4 regions of the Roseburia rectibacter genome follow, and region 2 is predicted to be linked to each of the others. Evidence: predicted binding sites of a transcription regulator. Region 2 holds the regulator's gene; each other region holds the start of a gene.
The links. Region 2 encodes Rex, which represses fermentation and respiration genes when NADH is low (regulators of the CRP and FNR family bind a similar motif). Its sites were predicted from a motif close to ATTGTTAANTANTTAACAAT; they were not measured.
Positions count from the first base shown of each region.

Region 1: the regulator Rex is predicted to act here: its motif matches at 3,207-3,226, upstream of H8S51_RS04050 (shikimate dehydrogenase).
Region 3: the regulator Rex is predicted to act here: its motif matches at 1,868-1,887, upstream of H8S51_RS07880 (DUF5692 family protein).
Region 4: the regulator Rex is predicted to act here: its motif matches at 1,951-1,970, upstream of H8S51_RS17080 (butyryl-CoA:acetate CoA-transferase).

Region 1 is NZ_CP092473.1:858,424-863,990, forward strand. It holds gene H8S51_RS04035 (NAD(P)/FAD-dependent oxidoreductase) at 1-501, opposite strand, end outside; gene H8S51_RS04040 (LysR family transcriptional regulator) at 830-1,711, shown strand; gene H8S51_RS04045 (LysR family transcriptional regulator) at 2,162-3,043, opposite strand; gene H8S51_RS04050 (shikimate dehydrogenase) at 3,299-4,174, shown strand; gene H8S51_RS04055 (MFS transporter) at 4,245-5,459, shown strand; gene aroD (type I 3-dehydroquinate dehydratase) at 5,519-5,567, shown strand, end outside.
Region 2 is NZ_CP092473.1:2,078,628-2,084,194, reverse strand. It holds gene alr (alanine racemase) at 1-565, opposite strand, end outside; gene H8S51_RS09880 (NAD(P)H-hydrate dehydratase) at 598-2,160, opposite strand; gene H8S51_RS09875 (redox-sensing transcriptional repressor Rex) at 2,247-2,900, opposite strand; gene abc-f (ribosomal protection-like ABC-F family protein) at 3,025-4,962, opposite strand; gene H8S51_RS09865 (NADP-dependent isocitrate dehydrogenase) at 4,959-5,567, opposite strand, start outside.
Region 3 is NZ_CP092473.1:1,666,687-1,672,253, forward strand. It holds partial or broken gene H8S51_RS07875 (IS1634 family transposase) at 48-1,595, opposite strand; gene H8S51_RS07880 (DUF5692 family protein) at 1,935-2,942, shown strand; gene H8S51_RS07885 (response regulator transcription factor) at 3,115-3,777, shown strand; gene H8S51_RS07890 (sensor histidine kinase) at 3,767-4,591, shown strand; gene H8S51_RS07895 (ABC transporter ATP-binding protein) at 4,678-5,361, shown strand; gene H8S51_RS07900 (ABC transporter permease) at 5,358-5,567, shown strand, end outside.
Region 4 is NZ_CP092473.1:3,729,740-3,735,306, forward strand. It holds gene H8S51_RS17070 (class I SAM-dependent rRNA methyltransferase) at 1-313, opposite strand, end outside; gene H8S51_RS17075 (glycosyltransferase family 2 protein) at 688-1,758, shown strand; gene H8S51_RS17080 (butyryl-CoA:acetate CoA-transferase) at 2,015-3,355, shown strand; gene H8S51_RS17085 (hypothetical protein) at 3,488-4,192, opposite strand; gene H8S51_RS17090 (membrane-spanning protein) at 4,243-4,920, opposite strand; gene H8S51_RS17095 (ABC transporter ATP-binding protein) at 4,943-5,567, opposite strand, start outside.

The sequences.
Region 1 (5,567 bases), 1.2 Mb from region 2:
AACTGCATCGAATCCACAGATCTGTGCACGTTTTGCAGCTTCACCGTATTTTTTTACAATATGCATGATCTCGTCTTTCTCTAATGGACGAGGAATCTCTCCGCCTGCTTTAGAAGGTACATCAGAAGCAGAAACCGGCTGCATTCCGATACGGGAAGACATTGCAGAAGCACCTGCATGGTTTAACTGGATAGCGATGCATGCACCGTGTTTGTGTACGTTTTCACATAATTTGAAAAGACGCGGGATATAGTTGTCTAAATCGATACGAAGCTGTGTAGTACCGTTAGAACCCTGAGGGGAATCAACACTTGCGTTTTCCACGATCAAAAGACCAGTACCGCCTTTTGCACGCTGCTCATAGTAATTAATATGAAGGAAACTCATTTCTCCGTTCTGCTCACCATAGTTTGTTCCCATTGGTGTCATAACGATTCTGTTTTTTACGGTCATACGACGGATGGTCATTGGTTCAAAAATATGAGGGTATTTGCTTTTCATGATAAAATCTCCTTTGCATTTAAATGAATAAATTGTGTAGTTGAGATTGTTGGATGGTGAAAACTGCAGCATAGCTTTTAGAATGTCAGAAAACGTGGCGCGGTAGGCGTGCAGTTTTGAGCGGGCAGATAATTGTGTTTTAGATAGTTACTTTTTTAACAATGAAAAAGTCTGTGTGCTCTTTCTGTGATTAATGTACCCCGAAATATTAAAAAAATCCAATTCGTTTTTTCGGGGAAAATGATAGATTTTCTCTATTGATTCTGCGCGGTAAGATTGTTATTCTTATAATATTGAAACAATTCGGAAGAAACCGGGGGATGGATTCATGAATTTAAGTCAGTTACAATATTTTAAGACATTGGCAAAGGAAGAACATTATACAAGGGCGGCGCAGATCTTATCGATTACACAGCCATCATTAAGTCATGCGATCGCACAGTTAGAGCAGGAACTGGGAACGAGATTGTTTGAAAAAAAAGGCAGAAATGTTGTTCTGACACGTTATGGAAAGATTTTTCTTCCATATGTGGAAGAATCCTTAAAAGTATTAGAGGAGGGGGTGCAGCGGACAAAAGAATTAAATGGAAGCAAAGAAGGTATGATACATCTTGCTTATATTTATACTTTAGGCAGTACATTTGTACCGAAAATGGTGCGGAGATTCTTAGATGCTTACCCGGATTACCATATTGAGTTTCATTTTATTGTCGGAACGACAGGAGATATTTTAGAGGGACTGAAAAATGACAGGTATGATATGGTATTTTCCTCTTATCAGGACGGGGAGCCGGATATCGAATTCCGGCAGATCGGCGATCAGAAGTTAGTGCTTGCCGTACCGAAAAACCACCCGCTTGCCATGTACGACACGGTGGATTTAAAAGATACCGTAGATTATCCACAGATCTATTTCCAGAAAGGAAGCGGACTGCGCCCGGTGATCGACCAGATGTATGAACAGATCAGCGTATTTCCAAAGATCGCCTTTGAAATAGAGGAAGATGGCAGCATGGCAGGACTTGTCGCCCAGGGATTTGGCATTGCAGTCATGCCGGATATTCCAATCTTAAAAACCCTCGACGTCAAAACCCTGACAATCACAAACCCGGAATACGAACGCCATGTCTACCTTGCCACCATGAAAAAACGCTACCTCTCCCCCGTAGCGAAATCCTTTATCCAGTTTGTCACGCAGGAGACAGAGTGAAGCGAAACTCACCAATACAGAAAACAGAGTGAAGCGAAACTCACCAATACAGAAAACAGAGTGAAGCGAAACTCACCGATACAGAAAACAGAGTGAAGCGAAACTCACCGATACAGAAAACAGAGTGAAGCGAAACTCATCGATACAGAAAACAGAGTGAAGCGAAACTCATCAATACAGTAAAGTCAGTTGTGAGGCGGGACCCCATTTATAAGAAGGTGCTCTGGAGTCGCCGGTACTTAGCGACCGTATTCTGGTCGCTTAGTACCGCTGCGAGCGACAGGCAGCGTAAGCGTGCCTTCGTTAAATGGGTTCCCGCCTCACAATATTCACAGCCTGCAATGAGTTTCGCGTAAGCTGACAGCCGCATTATCAATGGAATGAGTTTCGGGCAAGCTGACAGCCGCATTATCAATGGAATGAGTTTCGGGCAAGCTGACAGCTGCATTATCAATGGTATGATTTCCGTACAAACTGGATAAACCTCTGCACAGCCGGCAGTTGATATTTTCCACGCATATATCCCATATATACCGTGTGTGAAAAAGTTTCCTGTGAAATGAGCGGCCTGATGCAGATATCATCCCTGTGAATCGTATCAACATCGGCAACGAGAGCAATCCCAAAGTTTTTTGCCACAAGTGAGGCAATTCCGTTTTCATCCGGAGACTCGCAGATAAAATTCGGGATCACATCGTGGTCTTTAAAAAAGTTACGTGTGTATTTGCCAAGACCGGAATGTCTTGCGTATCCAAGCACCGGGTATTTTTCGAAATCCCCGGCTTCAATTTCAGCTTTTTTACCGAGAGGATGTCCTATGGGAAGGATTGCCACAAGGTCCTGCTTTATAATAGGTATAAACTCAATATTTGGTTCATTCGCAGAGTAGGAACCAAAGATCAGATCATAAGAACCTTTCTTCAAACCTTCTATATTCATGGAAGTAATATCCTGAAAAAAATGAAACGTAATATTTTTATTCTGCTCTAAGGAAAGAAAAGCGCGTACCGTATTTGGAATAAATTCACGGGCAAGCGGGGAAACATAAGCAATATCAATATGTCCACCGTTTGTTGCAATCTGCTGCATTTTATTTGAGGCGCGTGTAACATCATCTAAAATCTGCGTGACATGCTCTAAAAAAATCTCCCCGGCTTTTGTGAGCGTGACATTTCGCCCGCGTTTTTCAAAAAGTGTGACACCAAGTTCATTTTCTAAAGCAGCAATGGAACGGCTTAAACTTGGTTCTGAAATATTCATTTTTTCTGCTGCCTGGTTGAAGTGCTGAAGGACGGCTGCTTGGTAAAAATAACTCAATTGATTAAGTGTCATGTATAGATCTCCTTATAAATGATAGATAATATCTATCGATTACAAAATAAAACCATTGTTTTTGTACACATTATATCATGATTAGTACATTAAAACTATTAAAAAAGCATGAAATTGGCATTGGATGTATTGAAAAAAGCGTTGTATAATAATTACATCAGAGGTTGTTAAGTTTTTAACAAAGCGGGCAGGTAATGTTAAAAACATGAAACTAAATAAGAAAATCAAACAAAAAAGAAAAAGGAGAACACTACTATGGCAGAGAGAATCACAGGTCACACAGAGCTTATCGGATTAATGGCTTACCCAATCAGACATTCAAGTTCACCGGCAATGCACAATGAGGCATTTGCATATTTAGGACTTGACTATGCTTACCTTGCATTCGAGGTTGACAACAGTACCTTAGAGGATGCGATCAAAGGTCTTCGCGCATTAAAGATGGTTGGTTCTAACGTATCTATGCCAAACAAAACAGTTGTTGGTCAGTATCTTGATAAATTATCACCGGCTGCAGAGCTTTGCGGAGCTGTAAATACGATCGTTAATGACAACGGTGTATTAACAGGACATATCACAGATGGTATCGGATTTATGCAGGCATTAAAAGACAACGACATTGACGTGATCGGAAAGAAAATGACCATCGCAGGTGCCGGCGGAGCTGCAACAGCAATCGAGATCCAGGCTGCATTAGATGGCGTAAAAGAAATCTCTATCTTCAATATTCATGATAAATTCTGGGAGAACGCAGAGGCAACTGTTAAGAAGATCAATGAGAGAACAAACTGCAAAGCTACTCTTTATGATTTAGACGACAAAGAGAAATTAAGAGAAGAGATGGCAGATTCTTACATCTTCGTAAACGGAACAGGTGTTGGTATGAAACCGTTAGAGGGAATGTCCGTTGTTCCTGATAAATCTTTCTTCCGTCCGGAACTGATCGTTGTAGACGTACCTTATTCTCCACTTGAGACAAAGATGCGTTCCATGGCAAAAGAAGTTGGATGTAAGACAATGAACGGTCTTGGCATGATGTTATTCCAGGGAGCAGCAGCATTTAAACTCTGGACTGGAAAAGATATGCCGATCGAGCACATGAAAGAAGTATTAAACATCAAATACGAATAAAATCCCCCAGTCACATGCGGCGGTATGAAAAAATGCCGCTGCATCACAACTCAAATTGAGGAGAAAATCAATGAATAAAAAATATTTACCGAGCGCACTGATTCTTTATTTAAATTATTTTATCCATGGTGTCGGATGTTCTATTTTAGGACAGGCAGTGATCAAGGAAGCTCTTGCTGCATCCTGGGGTGTGGAAGCTATGGCAATCACAGCTATTTCTGCCGCACTTGGACTGGGAAGACTGATCGCACTTCCATTTGCAGGTCCTCTTTCTGATAAGTTAGGACGTCGTATCTCTACTGCAATCGGAAGCGGTTCTTATGCAGTATATCTGATCGGTCTTGCGCTTGCATTTAATGCAGGAACAAATGGTGGATATCAGATCGCATATATCTGTGCCATCATCGGAGGTATTGCCAACTCTTTCCTTGATACCGGAATTTACCCGGCTGTAGGTGAGATCATTTATAAAGCACCGGGTGTTGCAACGATGGGAATTAAATTTTTCATTGCAATCGCACAGATGATCCTGCCATTCGTACTTGGCGTAACGGTAGCAACAACAGCAGCAGGTCTTACATCTTATAACATATTATTCTTTGGATGTGGTATCATTTATATTGTATTATTAGTATTAGTAATGCTTTTCCCTCTTCCGGATGCGGATCAGAAGGCAGCGGGAGAAAAAGAAGGACTGATCGCCAGCTTAAAACATACACATTTTTCCATCGAGTCTGTTGCAATGATCCTGATCGGTTTTACCTGTACCGGTACATTCCAGCTCTGGTTAAACTGTGCGCAGAACTTTGCAAAAGAGAATGTGGGCTGGACAGATCCTTCCATCATGCAGACTTACTATTCCGCAGGAACAATGCTTGCACTTATCGTAACAGCATTATTAACAAGAAAAATTAAAGATGTCAGATTTATTGTGATCTATCCGGTAATCTGTCTTGCTACATTAATTGTTGTATTAGTTGGAAAGAGCCAGCCTCTTATGATCGCAGGTGCATTCCTGATCGGCTGGGCAGGCGCAGGCGGACTGCTTCAGATCGCTACATCAGTCTGCAACATGCTTTTCCCGAAAATCAAGGGAACGGTAACGGCACTTGTTATGATCGCTTCCTCACTGTGTAATTATACGATCCTGACAGCAGCATCAAAGATGCAGCCTTCACAGGTTATGGTTATGAATATCGTATTAACAGCAGTAGGTGTATTACTTGGATTATTTGTAAATCTTCGTTATACAAGTATGGTTGTGCAGGCAAAAGCAGATAATTAAAAAAGATTCGTGTGAAGAATCATATAAGAGATTTTTACACACAGGAATGGAGGATTCATATGAGCAACTATGTAGAAGTCCGCGGTGTCAGAATCGGTGAAGGCGTGC
Region 2 (5,567 bases):
TTTTCTTGAAAAGACCGATCTGCTGGTAGGTAGGTTCCTTATCTTTTTCATCCGCTTTCGCAAAATGGGTAAAAATACCCTCCACTATAATATGCGGCAGTTTTGAAAGCTGTGCCATCTCATCTGCTGCGTCTTCTGTGACCTGATAACCGATCCGGCTCATTCCGGTATCGATCGCGAAATGGATCTTGCAGTCTCTTCCGATACTTGCTGCGGCAACGGAAAGTTTTTCTGCCATCTCTTTTGTAAATACGGTTGGACGGATACCTGCTTTAATCATATCCACATACTGGTCCGGAAATACATATCCTAAGATCAGGATCGGTTTCTGGATTCCGTGATTACGAAGGATAAGTCCTTCCTCAACCGTGGCAACTGCATAACCATAAAGATAATCCAGTTTTTCAATCGTCTCTGCAATCTCTACGGCACCATGTCCGTAGCCATCTGCCTTAATGACAGCCATAATTTTTGTGTCTTTTGCAATGTTTCCGCGCATCGCATCCATGTTGTGTAGAATTGCATCCAGATCGATTTCCGCATGCACTCTGCTGTATCTGTTCATGTTGATCCTCCATCTATTTTGTGTACCGTTTTTTATTCAACGAATTTTTGTTCATTATCGACCGGCTTTGTAGTATAAATATTCAGAACTTTTTTAATACCACAGATCAGATCTGAGGCTGTAAGCCCCTGTAACCCCGTTGTGCGTATCATAAGATCACCGGACAGGCCATGAAGATATACCCCAAGAGGAGCCGCCTGGTAAGGTGTTATTTTCTGTGCCATAAATGTACCGATCACACCGCTTAACACATCTCCGCTTCCTGCTGTTGCCATTCCGGAATTGCCGGAAAGATTCAGGTATTTTTTACCATCCGGCAGTGCAGTTACGGTATGTTCGTCTTTTAAGACACATACAACGTGATATTCTTTTGCATAATCCGCAGCAGTCTGAAGCAAATGATGCTGGATCTCACTGACTGTTTTTCCGGTAAGCCGGCTCATCTCTCCGGGATGAGGTGTGATCACTGCCGGGATTTTAAAATTTTTCCAGATATCTGCCTCTGGTAAGTCATTCTGCTCTGCTATCAGATTTAACGCATCCGCATCAAAAAGAATTGCTTTCTTTTCCTGTGACGTTCCATATTCTAACACAAAATTTAATATCTGTGCAGCAGTTTTTTCTTTCCCAAGCCCGGGACCTGCCACAATGGCATCTGCCCAATCAAAAGCCTCCTGTAATACAGCCTTCCCCGGAGCAGCATTTTTATCATAAGTAGTAAGAACCGCCTCTGGAACACAGCTCTGTAAAATAATCCTGTTTTCTTCCGGCGTCAGCACACGCACCAGACCGCATCCTGTGGCGTAAGCAGCTTTTGCAGATAAAACTGCCGCCCCTGCCATATTGACACTTCCTGCGATCAGCAAAAGTTTTCCATAGCTTCCTTTATTAGAATGACTTTTTCTCTCCGGGAGCAGCAATATATCTTTCGTTTCCAATGCCATTACTGACGGTGTCTCTCCCAGCCAGCTTTCTTTCGTGATACCGATATCACATACGATCACTCTGCCGGCATATTCATTTCCCGGCCAGAGAATACTGCCTAATTTCGCAAATGCGAATGTGATCGTGATATCTGCACGAAATGCCATACCAAGGACAGCACCTGTATCTGCAGAAATTCCGGATGCAATATCCACTGCCACTTTTTCTCCCGGAAGTGTATTCATACAACATAATATGTCTGCATAAGTACCAGTCACGTCTCTCGACAACCCTACACCAAATAGTGCATCTATGACAGTTGTTGGTCTGATCTGTTCCGGTAAATCCGTATAGACAGGAACACCATATGCATTTAAAATATCCTGCTGGATTCTGTTTTGCTCCGAGCAATGATCTTTATTTCCAGCAAAAACAACTGTAACAGTATGTCCCTCCAGAAATAAAAGGCGGGCGATCGCAAGACCATCTCCACCATTATTTCCGCTACCGCATACGATAAGAACTTCTGAGAGATCGACTTTTTGCTTATGGAGTTCATTTACAAATGTTATTGCTGCACGCTCCATCAGAAGAAGTCCCGGAACCTTAAAATGTGAAACGGTATTTGCGTCATATTTTTGCATTTCCCTGCTGTTTACAAGATACTTCATGATAATAAACCCCCTGTTATAAGCAAAAAACGCCGCACAAAGATCTGTGCGGCAGCTAATTGCTTCCTGAATTTATGGCACCCTTTTCAGTTGCCGTTTTTTTCTGCTTTTTTGTTTCTGACAATGTTGTAAGATAACTGCATCAAACTGTCGGAAAGATGTACATTCTCTACAACAACATTTTTATCAATGAGCTCCAGGTCTACATGCGCAAAATTCCAGATTGCGCGGATTCCAAGTCCGACTAGTCTGTTTGCAATGGCATCAGCCTTTTCCTTTGGCATAGTAAGCGCCGCAATATCCACCTGATTTTCTGCACAGAAACTCTCTAATTCATCCAGCATGCGGATTTTGATTCCACGCACGGTCACACCGTCCAATGCAGGATTTACATCAAACAGTCCTATGATCACAAAACCAAGTTTTTCAAATTTCACATAGTTTGTAAGTGCCTGTCCAAGATTACCTGCACCCACCACAATAATATTGTGTCTTTCATTTAAACCTAATATCTTACCGATTTCCTCATATAAAAACTTTACATTATAACCATAACCCTGCTGGCCAAAACCACCAAAATTATTCAGATCCTGTCTGATCTGGGATGCGGTCACATTCATTCGTTTACTCAGATCATTGGATGATATACGTTCTACACCGGCATCTAAGAGTTCTCCGAGGTAGCGGTAATAACGCGGCATTCTCCGGATAACTGCCTGTGATATTTCTTTTTCCTGCACAAAAGGTTCCACCTTTCTTACGTTCTCTCGTTTATTATAGTGATTTCCCCTGTGTCTGTCAATGTGTGAAAAATTTAACTATCTTTTTTCAATAAGATATTTTCTGTTTTGTCAGGAAATATCATCAATCAGTTCCATCTAACTGCATTGACAGCTCTTCCCAGGTTTCATAGCAGGTTTCCAGTCGTTCCCTGCACTCCTGCTGTCTTGCTGCAAGCTCATTTAATTTTGCGGAATTAACTGCGTTTTCCGGCTTTGCACATTCTTCATCGATCATGCTTATTTCACTTTCAAGTGCGGCAATCTCTTCCTCGGCTTTTTTTAAACTGTTTTCAATTTTACGAATCCTTGCCTGCTCTGCTTTTTGTGCCTGCCAGTCGAGCTTATTAACGGCATCATCCTGTTTCTTAGGCTGCACATCTGAAGTTTCTGGCTGTTTCACATACAACTGCGTCATAATATCATGTTTTTCCAGATAATAATCATAGTTTCCGATATAATTTACAATTGTTTCACCTGTCAGCTCCAGGATTCTTGTTGCTGTCTGATTGATAAAATAGCGGTCATGTGAAACAAAAAATACCGTTCCTGTATACTGGTTTAATGCAGATTCCAAAATTTCCTTGGATGTAATGTCCAGATGGTTTGTCGGCTCATCTAAAATAAGAAAATTAGCATCTGAAAGCATCAGTTTTGCCAGAGAGACACGGCCTCTTTCACCACCGCTTAAATCTGAGATCCGCTTAAACACATCATCATTTGTAAATAAAAAGGCTGCCAGTACATTGCGGATCTTTGTGTTGTTCAGCTCTGGATAAGCATCTGAGATCTCTTCAAATATGGTTTTTTCCATATGTAAAAGCTGATGTTCCTGATCGTAATATCCAATGTGAACATTCGAACCAAGTGTTACCGTACCACCATCTGCCTGTATCAGATTATTGATGATCTTTAAGATGGTCGTTTTCCCGGTTCCGTTATTGCCGATCAGTGCTACCCGCTCCCCACGTTTAATCTCGAATGAGATATCCGAAAACAATGTAACCGGCGGATATGATTTTGCAAGACCTGACACCGTAAGGACATCATTTCCGCTGACCACATTTGGCTCTAACACGATCTTAATGTCTGTATTGTCCTCAACCGGTTTTTCAATACGTTCTATCTTGTCTAACATCTTTTCGCGGCTCTCCGCACGCTTGATGGATTTTTCACGGTTAAACGATTTTAACTTTGTGATAACTTCTTCCTGATGTCTGATCTCACGCTGCTGATTATAATATTGTTTTAACAGATCTTCACGGACTTTTGCTTTCTTCTTCGCAAAATCCGAGTAATTTCCCTGATATACATAAGCCTTATGCTGGAAAATCTCAACTACTTTCGTGACAACTCTGTCTAAAAAATAACGGTCATGAGCCACGATCACAACAGCACCTTTGTATGCACGCAGAAAATTCTCAAGCCATCGGATCGATTCCATATCCAGATGGTTTGTCGGCTCATCTAAAAGTAATACATCCGGCTTTGTGACTAAGAGTTTGCCAAGCGAAACCCTGGTTTTCTGTCCTCCGGACAATTCATTCATCTGCTTTGTTAAATCTTCGTCCGAAAAACCAAGTCCTTTTAAAATACCGGTTACTTCACTCCGGTATGCATATCCGCCCTGCAGTTCAAATTCGTGGCTCAGACGATGATAAACCTCCATCAGTTTTTCCAGTTCCCCACCGGTCTGCTGATTCATTTCTGACTCCATATTGCGGAGTTTCTGTTCCATTTCAAGGATGTCAGCTCTTGCATTAAGAACTTCGTCATAAATGGTTCTGTGCCCCGATACATCCTGATACTGTGCCAGATAACCGATTGTTTTATCTTTTGCAAGGATCACTTCACCGGTATCGGACGTTTCTTCGCCCATAATAATTTTAAGCAGCGTAGACTTGCCGGCACCATTGATGCCGACAATCGCTGCTTTTTCGTTTGCTTCAATATGAAAACATACATCTTTTAAGATCTCATCTGTTCCAAAAGACTTTGAGATACTCTGACATGACAAAATCATTTTAAACTTTCCTCTAATGTTGTTCTGATTGCCTTGATGAAATTTTCGCTGTTTAATACAACCGGATTCGGATTTGTAGTAATCAGCGCAAGGTCTTTTGTCATTTTACCATCTTCAATGGTCTTTATACAAGCCTTTTCAAGTTTTTCTGCAAAATCAGATAATGCCTGGTTAGAATCAAGTTCTCCACGTTTCTTAAGTGCACCTGTCCATGCAAAAATAGTTGCAACAGAGTTTGTGGATGTCTCCTCACCTTTTAAGTGTTTGTAATAATGGCGCTGTACCGTTCCATGTGCAGCTTCATATTCATAATATCCATCCGGGGAAACTAATACAGAAGTCATCATGGCAAGTGAACCAAATGCACTTGAAACCATATCACTCATGACATCTCCATCATAATTTTTACATGCCCAGATATAACCACCCTCAGACTTCATTACACGTGCAACTGCATCATCGATCAATGTATAAAAATAGGTAATACCTGCTTTTTCGAATTTTTCTTTGTACTCTGCATCAAAGATTTCCTGAAAAATGTCTTTAAAGGTATGATCGTATTTTTTTGAAATCGTATCCTTTGTTGCAAACCACAGATCCTGTTC
Region 3 (5,567 bases), 410 kb from region 2:
AACATCCTTGAGAAAAAAGTGTAAACCAATATTGACAATATCATGTTTTATCTCCGCTTACTTTTTTTCTGAATTCCTTTTATTTTCCGTTTTGTTATGAATTGATAGTCCGTTCTGAATCCGCAGGTTTCATGGAGATCGTCAGTGATTTCCTGACGCTCATATACCGGCATGAAACCCTGTTCTTCTATATCCGTAAATTTTATGTCTTTTAAAGTGTGAAGTAATTGTTCTGTGGTATAAGTCCCTTTCAAGGAGCGGTTTAATAACCGGAAATGTAACAGAGCAAGAAAACAGGTAAGAAAATGAGCCTTAATTCGGTCTTCACGGTTTAAGTAAACGGGTCTGGCTTCAAAGTCTGTTTTCATAGTTCTGAAACAGTCTTCAATCTGCCATCTTCCTTCACTGACTTTTAAGATATCTGCAACGTTATCATCAAGCAGGTCTGTACATACCGCATAAAGCCCGTCATACATTTCTTCTTCAGCAATCTTATCCGTATCGAGATAATAGTGGATATTAGCTTTTTCTCCTTCGTTGGTTACAGCTACCTTATTTACAAATCTTGCAGGATCATTTGGATTTTTGCGCTGTTTTTTTAGAGAGCCATTTGCAACCATTTTTTCTGCCCGACAGATCTGCTCCGCACGGATGGATTTCTGATAAGCGGCATATTTAGGGGAGTAGGTTATGATCAATCTTTGATCCAGTTTTTTTGTTGTAAATGGTTCGTCTTTATAATAAAGCTGGTTCTTGTCATCATCTGTCAGTTTTGTGAGGTCAACAGGTTTATCATCTGAGAGACGTTTAAAGCCAGTTTTCTTTAAAGCCCATGCCCGGTCTTCAGCAGGCAGCTTTTTGATGGACTGAGTGACAATAAATGCCCTTTGTCCCATGTGATTAAGAACACGGTTATCCTCAGAAGCAAGTCCGGCGTCACTGCAATAGATAAACTTATCACAGCCGAATTGTTGGAGAATCTTTGTTTCTAAAGGTTTTAAGGATTTCTGCTCATTTTGGTTTCCAGGAAAGAGTGAGAAAGCCAAAGGTATTCCGTCACCATCCGTAAAGAGACCCATTTGAATAATGGAATTCGGACGGTGCTCTTTGCTTTTTCCGTATTTTTTATCTCCATTTTCCTGTTCGATTTCAAAGTAGTAGTTTGTGCAATCATAATAAAGGATCCGATCCATTCTGTCACCGAGAAAAAAGCTATTTTTATAAACTTCTGATTGAATAAAATCCATTTCAGAAGCAAGAACAGAAAGAGCTCGGTACACATCATGAAGTTCATAAGTGGGAGGCTCAAGGAACTGTTTTGCTGCTCGGAAAGAAGAACTTTTGCTGGAAGGTTCTAGAACCCTTGTATAAATTAAATCAGATAAAATCGCATTAAGATCATACTCGAATTTATGTCGGCTTTTGATTTTTCGGCAGACAGAATCGAGCTTAAGCCCATAGTAAATAGACTGAAGAAAAAGATATCCGCCAGAAAAAAGTTTCTGCTTATTATAGTCCATGAGTCTGTTGGAATGAAATGGGATCATGACAGTAGCATCCTCTTTTTCACTTTTATATTTCAGTGTTTCAAGACGATATCACTAAATATTACTATATAATAAAAATAAAAATTTGACAAAAAAATAAGCCTATTTCAAGGCTTTGCGGTACTTTTTTGCATTTCAATGTGTCAAACTCCCGATAAAGGCAGTATCTATCTGAACGTGAGATCTGGAACGCTTACGATCGAGGATGAAAAATAAAACTGGTTATACCACAAGAAATAAATGGCACTTTTTGGTTCAAAAGGACGAAAAAGTGCCATTTTTGCAGAAAAACATAAATTATATTGAAACTTTATAAAATTAATGTTAAAATTATAACAATGTCTGGTATGACCAGATAAAACTAATCTATATAAGGGAGGAATGTATATGTTTACATTTCATGAAGGCCCTTCAGGATTTACCGCAGCGGGAAATGGATTTTCGAATCTTACGGTAATTCTGATCTGGGTAGCAGTATTTGCAGCTTTGGTTCTGCTTAATGAAGTATCAAGAAGATGGAAGTGGAGCGGTTTCTTTTTCTGGTTCATACTTCCGGTCATTGGAACAGTTACATGGTTTACGGTATTAAAAGGTATTGCCTATACCGACTGGTTCCACCTTGCAAAGTATTATTCATCCACCGCAGGCTGTATTTTCTTCTGGTGTTTCCGTTATGTCAAGGGAACAAGAAAAGACGGTACGACCTGGGAACTGAAAAACAACAAGATCTTCATGCTTTTAATTCCGGCAATCCTTGCTATCAATATTTTCGAGGCTTGTTCCCGTGATTTCCAGGTTGCAATGCAGTACTGGGGCAATATCACAGAACTCGCCGATGAGCCGGGCATGTTCGTACTTGGCGGACCATGGAATATTATGAATGGTATCGCAGGTATTTTAAATGCGGTTACGATCGCAGGCTGGTTTGGCGTATGTGTACGTAAAAAGAGTGACAAAGACAGTTCACGCGATATGATCTGGCCGGATATGATGTGGTTCTGGATCGTTGCATACGATTTATGGAACTTTGCTTATACATATAACTGTCTGCCGAGCCACGCATGGTACTGCGGACTTGCATTACTGTTAGCTCCGACAACAGCAGCATTTCTTATCAACAAGGGTGCATGGCTTGAGAACCGTGCCAGAACACTTTCCATCTGGTGCTTCTTCGCGCAGTGCTGGCCGATGTTCCAGGATGAGGTAGTTGTTGTAAACTCTACTTACAATCCGGTAATCTACAACATCGTAAGTGCTTTAGCATTGATCGCTAACGTTGCAGTATTTGTATTTATGATCTACAAATCTGTCCAGAAGAAAAAGAATCCATGGACAAACAGCATCTATGATGACATGGATGGATATAAGAAGATCGCAGAGCAGGCTGAGGCATAAGGACATAATTGCTATGCTGCTGATGCAGGAATGCCTGTGATAATAAAAAATTGAAAAATAAAGAGAAGCCTGTCGCAGCGGATGCGGTAGGCTTTTTCTTTATTTTGTGTTATTATTTTACAGTGGATTTTTTGAAAAGCAGTGACTGGTCAGAATGAGAAAGGGGTTGCAGATGAATTATATTTTACTGGTAGAAGATGATACTATGATCGCATCGGGAATTATATATGCACTGGAAATGGAAGGCTATGAAGTCTGTCATGCTGTGACCGTTGCGGATGCGTGTGGTTTCATCGAAAAAAGATATTTTGATCTTGCAATTTTAGATATGCAGCTGCCGGACGGACTGGGGGCTGATATAGGCAATAAATTAAAAAATACAGATACATCCGTCATTTTTCTGACTGTAGTTGATGATGAAAATACGATTGTCAGGGCTTTTGATGAAGGTGCAGCAGATTATGTCGTAAAGCCTTTCCGGATCAGGGAACTGCTTGCGAGAGTAAGGCGTGTGTTATCGGTTCAGAATAAGCAGACGGGAAAGAATCATATCATTTGCATAGGACAGGTCAAGATCAATACGGATGAGGCAAAAGTTTATGTGGATGACAGGATTGTTGATCTTACTGCGTTAGAATACAGACTGCTTCTTATTTTTGCTAATAATCAGAGAGTCTTATTATCCCGACAGCAGATTTTAGATAAAATCTGGGATATAGATGGTAATTTTGTGGAGGATAATACACTCACTGTTTACGTGAAAAGACTGCGTGAAAAACTCGGGGCGGCATTACAGATCGAGACTGTGAGAGGAATGGGATATCGTGTGGATTAAGAAAAAAGAAGTAGAAAAATTGTCTGAGTTTGTGAAAGGCTATATTTCCGGTGAGAAATTTGATATCCGTGATAACAGAGAGGGTGCATTTCAGATTTTAAAAAATGACATCTATGCTCTGGTTAACAGGAAAAATGAACAGATCAAGGTGATCGAATCGGAAAGAGACATTCTTTCTGACTATATGGCAGATATTTCTCATCAGCTTAAAACACCTATCACTTCCATGATGATCATGGCAGATTTATTAGAAGATGCAGAACCGGAAAAACAGGCGGAATTTATTCATAACATCAGAGTTTCTTTAAACAAGATGGAGTGGCTTGTAGGCGCACTGCTTAAGATGGCAAAGATTGATGCACATGCCATTGAGTTTATAAAAAAAGATATAAAGACATCAGAATTGCTTGAAGCTGTAAATCCTTCGGTTGCGATACTTTTAGATATTAATAATCAGAAACTTATACTGAAAAATGACAGCGTTATCAGTTGTGATAAGCAATGGACGGTGGAGGCACTTACGAATCTTGTAAAAAATGCGATCGAGTATTCTCCGAAAGATAGTGAAATCGAAATAGACAGCGGTGGAAATCCGTTGTATAGCTGGATCTCGGTAAAGGATAGCGGTGCAGGAATGAGTAGAGAGCAGTACGCAGCCCTTTTTAAAAGATTTGAATATTCCACAAATGAAAATGGCTTTGGGATTGGGATGCCGCTTGCGTTATCAATTGTCAAAGGACAGGGCGGAGATATAGATATTGATTTTGGGAACTATGGATGCGGTACGACGTTTATCATAAAATTTTTTAAGTGACAGAATTGTCATAATTGATTTTGGTTTTGTCACGGAACAGTCATTTTACATTGTTAAGATCAGTAGTGAAAAGGGAGGATAATGCGATGGCTGTTTTAGAAGTAAGAGAGCTGACAAAGAAATATAGTCAGGGAGAAGCGGAAGTGACCGCACTTGATCATGTTTCTTTTTCTGTTGAAAGAGGAGAATTTGTTGCGATTGTCGGAGCTTCCGGTTCAGGAAAATCTACCCTTATGAACATGATCGGAGGACTTGATCATCCAACCAGTGGTTCTGTCGTGATCGAGGAAAATGATATTGCTGCAATGAACGAGGATGAACTTGCTATTTTTCGAAGAAGAAATCTGGGAATTATTTATCAGTTTTACAATCTGATTCCTACGCTTACTGCAGAGGAAAATATTATGCTGCCATGGAAACTGGATGGAAGAAAAGAAAATAAAAAACGATTAACAGAAATGATGCAGCTGCTTGGGCTTTTGGAACGGGCAAAACATCTTCCGGGACAGATGTCCGGTGGACAGCAGCAGAGAGTATCAATCGGAAGGGCACTGATCAATGAGCCGGCTTTTATACTGGCGGATGAACCGACTGGAAACCTTGACAGTAAGACGGGCAGAGAGATTATGGATATTTTAAAGCTTGCCAATCAAAAGTATAAGCAGACGATTCTTTTAGTTACGCATGATGAAAAAATTGCCTTGCAGGCGAGCCGGATCATTACGATCGGAGACGGGAAAATTGTAAAAGATGAGGTGATGAAATCATGAAAATTACATCACAGCTCGCACTCAGTCAGCTAAAATTAAATAAAAAAAGAACAATGGCAGGGATTTCTGCTATTTCACTGGCAACAGCACTTGTTACGGCAGTTATGTGTTTTGTAACCAGTGGCAACAGGATGCTTACGGTTTTTTTAGAACCGGGATATGGAGACTATAGCAGTGTGTATTTTCTTTTGATTTTCGTTCCGGTT
Region 4 (5,567 bases), 1.7 Mb from region 2:
CCCCGAAGATTACACGGCAGGATGATGTATCGACCGTTGTTTTGCGGTACTCCCATGCATTTTTTACACGCATTTGTAAAAATGCGCGGTCGATCTCCTGATCCACATGTCTCGTCAGCATGCGGATGCGGATCTTTGAATTGGTATTGATAAATCCTTTTCCCATCGGATAGCCGTCAAAATCATGCACAACTACGATCTCTCCGTTTTCAAAACTTCCCATGACCGTATCAATCTCGTTATCAAAAATCCATGCACCGCCTGCCTTGATCGTTCTTCCTTCACCCTTTTTTAATGTCACAACTGCACTCATTTTCCATCCACCTTTCTCACGCTTTTTCTTTTCCATAATTTACAACATAAATCTCCACGCAGACCAGCACCAATGCCACCAGGCACAGCAAAGCAGTGCACCGATCCACACCACAATGGTTTTCTGCATCCATTGTTCATTTAATTGCATTTGTTTTCCTCATTTCCTGATTTTTGCATTTACCCATTGTAGCACATTCCATGCTGCCTATAAAATATTTTTTAAACAAAAACTGTTTCTTGTAACTGCCTGCCATGTCCGATATAATAAATACTATAAAAAAGCAGACTATATTTTTTCATACGACATATACAGCACTACATATATCTGTTGTGAATCATTATAAAAAACATACACAAACAGGGGGACTTTCCATGGCTACGATAAGTTTATGCATGATCGTAAAAAATGAAGAAGCGGTTCTTGCCCGCTGCCTCGATTCAATTGCAGATCTTATGGATGAGATCATCATCGTAGATACCGGTTCTACGGATCACACAAAGGAGATCGCTGCAAAATACACCAGTCAGATCTATGATTTTAAATGGACAAGCGATTTTTCCGCGGCGAGAAATTTTTCTTTTTCCAAGGCAAACATGGATTACATCTATACCGCCGATGCAGACGAGGTTTTAGATGAATTTAACCATGAGCGTTTTCTGCGTCTGAAAAATGCACTGCTGCCGGAAATCGAGATCGTTCAGATGAAATATGTGACGGACGCTGATTTTGACACCGTTTTAAATGCAAAAAAAGAATACCGTCCGAAGCTGTTCAAACGTCTGCGCACCTTTACCTGGGTCGATCCGGTGCACGAGACAGTAAGACTTACTCCCGTGATTTTTGACAGTGATGTTGAAATTTTACATAAACCACAGAACTTTCACAGCAAACGTGACTTCTCTATTTTCATCAAAAACTTCCAGAGTGGTCACGAGCTTTCTCCAAAAATCCGCACCATGTATGCCAAAGAGCTGTTAAAGACTGGTGATACAAAAGATTTCTGGGATGCCAAACCGATCTTTCAGTATATCTTAGAGCATGACCTCTCCGATGATGCGATGAAAGAAGCCTCCTGCGTACTCGCACATGTATACCGCCTAGAGGACAACAAAAATGAATTTTTCAAGCTGACGATGAAGGATATGCTGACCACTCCATGTTCCGAGATCTGTTATGAACTTGGCACCTATTTTCTTGCACAGAAGGATTTAAATGAGGCTGTTATCTGGTTTTACAATGCCGCCTACGAGACGGAGAGCATCTTAGATGTCCACACCAACGGCGATCTCCCACTATACGGATTGGTCGAATGTTATGAACTGCTTCTCGCCGAGGCAAAATCGAATATCCCTTCGGATACCATGCTGGTTTCAAGCTATGAGGAAGCGTTGGAAAAATACCGCCGTGAGTCGCAGAGCTGGACGATGCCGGTAGAGAATTAATTGAGTTACTGTTCACTCGCAAGCTTGACACTTGCTGTCAAGCTGTGCGCCAAAGACTATATCATGCCAGATTACAGCCCCATGCATCGAAGATGCATTTAAAATGGGCTGTAATTGTTACTGCTCACACAGTATGTGTGAACAGTAACTTAATTGACTTGTCAAACCCTCCATAAAGTGTTAGGATAAGACTATGGTAAATTTTTAACAATCTTTTTATATCATGATTTTTAACAATTATGAGGAGGTATTTGTGATGGATTATTCACAGGAATACAAACAGAAACTTGTATCTGCCGATGAGGCGGTAAAATTGATCAAATCCGGTGACTGGGTTGACTTCGGATGGTGTACGAACACCGTAGATGCCCTTGATCAGGCGCTGGCAAAACGTACCGATGAGTTGACAAACGTAAACCTGCGCGGTGGTATCCTTTTAAAACCGTTAGCTACTTTCGCACGCGAGGACGCCGGTGAGCACTTTACATGGAACTCATGGCATATGTCAGGTATCGAACGTAAAATGATCAGCCGCGGATGCGCTTTCTATTCACCAATCCGTTACTCCGAACTGCCACGTTACTACCGCGAGCTTGACTGCCCGGATGATGTAGCAATGTTTCAGGTAGCTCCGATGGATTCCCATGGATATTTCAATTTCGGACCAAGTGCCTCCCATCTCGGTGCAATGTGTGAGAGAGCAAAACACATCATCGTAGAGGTCAATGAAAACATGCCGCGCTGCCTTGGCGGAACAGAATGCGGAATTCACATTTCCGATGTAACATATATCGTAGAGGGTTCTAATCCTCCGATCGGCGAGCTTGGTGCCGGCGGTCCTGCAACAGATATCGACAAGACGGTTGCCAAACTGATCGTAGACGAGATTCCGAACGGTGCATGTTTGCAGCTTGGTATCGGTGGTATGCCAAACGCTGTCGGTTCCCTGATCGCGGAGTCCGACTTAAAAGATCTTGGTGTCCACACAGAGATGTATGTAGATGCATTCGTTGACATCGCAAAAGCCGGAAAGATCACCGGTGCAAAGAAAAATATTGACCGCTACCGTCAGACCTACGCTTTCGGTGCAGGTACCAAGAAAATGTACGATTACTTAGACGACAACCCAGAGCTAATGAGTGCTCCGGTTGACTATACCAACGATATCCGTTCCATCTCTGCACTCGATAACTTTATCTCCATCAACAACGCCGTTGATATCGACCTCTTCGGTCAGGTCAATGCAGAGTCAGCAGGTATCAAGCAGATCAGTGGTGCCGGCGGACAGTTAGACTTCGTATTAGGTGCTTATCTGTCAAAAGGCGGCAAGAGCTTTATCTGCCTGTCCTCGACCTTTAAGACCAAAGACGGACAGGTACAGTCAAGAATCCGCCCGACATTGGCAAACGGTTCCATCGTAACTGATACCCGTGCCAACACACATTATGTTGTAACGGAATATGGTAAAGTAAATGTCAAAGGACTTTCCGCTTGGCAGAAAGCCGAAGCATTGATCTCCATCGCTCACCCGGATTTCCGTGACGAGCTGATCAAAGAAGCAGAAAGAATGCACATCTGGAGACGCAGCAACAAATAGATTGCTTGTAAACTTTATAATTCATAGGATGTAATTTCCTATGAATTATAGAATGGACGCTCCGCGAACATTCTATTATCACGAATCAAGAAAAAGGCAGAACCGCTTCATCCCCGGTTCTGCCTTTTCTTCTTATACTGTCACTCTTTGTTTTTTCAATAAATTCCACCCCAGCACTGCCATAATAACTGCTGCCACAACTCCGGCGGCAAACAGATACTGCACGATATTTTCCAGACCGATCTGTTCACCAAGCTGATGCATCTTTGCTGCCATCACTTCATTTTCACTCAATTTGACCGGCACAAGTGTGAGAAACATCCAGATCGCCCATACTACCCAGAATGCTTTCATGCCAAACCTAAGGATCACAGCCCCTAAAAACAGTTCAACAACCGTCATTCCAACGATAACCGCAAGAAGATATTTCCACTGAAAATACTGTGTAACATCCAGTATAATTTCACACTGCGGATAGATCACACTGATTAATGCAAGTTCTATCTTTCCAAGTACAAACAGTAACAATTCCAAGCCTGCAAGTTCCACCATATTAAACAATGCATAGCTTCCCACAAATGATTTTCTTGTTGCGCCCATAGACAGCGCCATATTAAACTCTCCAACAAATGAAAATGTGATTCCAAAGAAATGCATAAATACCAATATAATCATCCCAATCAGCATTCCAAGCGTTACACATTCTTTTTCCACGGTGTTTGCCCGGATAATCATCATAACAATGATTCCAAACACATAACCGCCAAATGCAGCCACAAGGAACTGCAACACTTCCATCTTTCTTGTTTTACACTGTATCAAAAAATTTTCGATCATTTTTCACACCCTGCGCCTTTCATATCGTCCCGGTTTTCTGCACAAATTTATTACACACGAACTTCATACTTTGACACAACACGAAGCATCATGACCAGGCTTATTACATAAAACACTGCCGCTGCAACTGCACCGATCACAAGCACTCCTGCAACAATACTGCCGGACAGGCTTTCAACCCATGCGATCACCGTATCACAAAACCCGACTCCTGTAACAAAACCGGCACCCACAAAAAATACCACTGCTATCGTTATAATAATTCCTACCGCCATTCCCTTTTTTCCATAATGCATCTGCAATACAGCACAGATCTGTCCGAATGCTATGCAGAAAAGGAACGCTTCCGCAATCAGTATATTTTTAAAGCCTTCCAATCTGCCAACTGACATATAGCCTGTAAAAAGGATAAACAGATATGACGTGACTGCATAGACTGCATACAAAAGCTGTGCTCCCCATGCAGCCTCTTTTCTGCCAGAGCCAAAGGAAATGACCATCGGGATATACGCACCTGCATAACTGATTGGTCCGATGTAATTAAACATAATTCCTATAAGGATGGCAAAAAGATTGGCATTTTGCCAGAATCCATCGTCGGCACTGTTACCCAGGCTGAAAAAGAAGCCATACAATATAACAAAACCCATAAGGATCGCTGTCATCTGCACGCCATATTTCCCCCAGAAAAGCAGATTCCTTTTTATTATCATTTTAGACTGTTCCATTTTCCATTCCTCCCGCTATTTCCTAGTCATCTAATCCGCACAGTGAAACAAATAATTTCTCCAGGCTGATTGGCTGTATCGTCACATCATAACCCTTTGGCAGCGCCTGGTCTTCTTTTAAAAGTATGGTCACACTCTTGCTGCGTCCCATTTTTTCCTCGTGATGTTTCTCATATCCTTCCGTCGCCCGGTCTACCACTTCCGCAAGTCCGCTGACATGGTAACTTCTCTCCAACAGATCCTGTGTATTTTCTTTCAGCAAAAGACTGCCATCCTTAATCATAATGACCTCTTCCATCAGGTCTGCTGCCTCCTCGATAATGTGCGTGGATATCACAAAAGTCCGTCCTGTCTCTGTATACTCTTCCATCAGTTTATGGTAAAAGTACTCGCGCATCACAACATCTAACCCCGCCACCGGCTCATCTAAAAATGTGAAATCCGCTTTGCTGGCAAGTGCAACAATGATCGTTACCATGGAAAGCATACCTTTTGACATTTTGTTGATGCGCTGTTTCGTGTTCAATTCAAACTTCTCGATCAGCTCATCTGCCATCTTCTGATCCCAGTTCGGATAATAATAAGATGCATTCTTTAAATACTCTTTTACTTTTAAAGCACTGGCACCGCTTCCATACAGGTTGGTC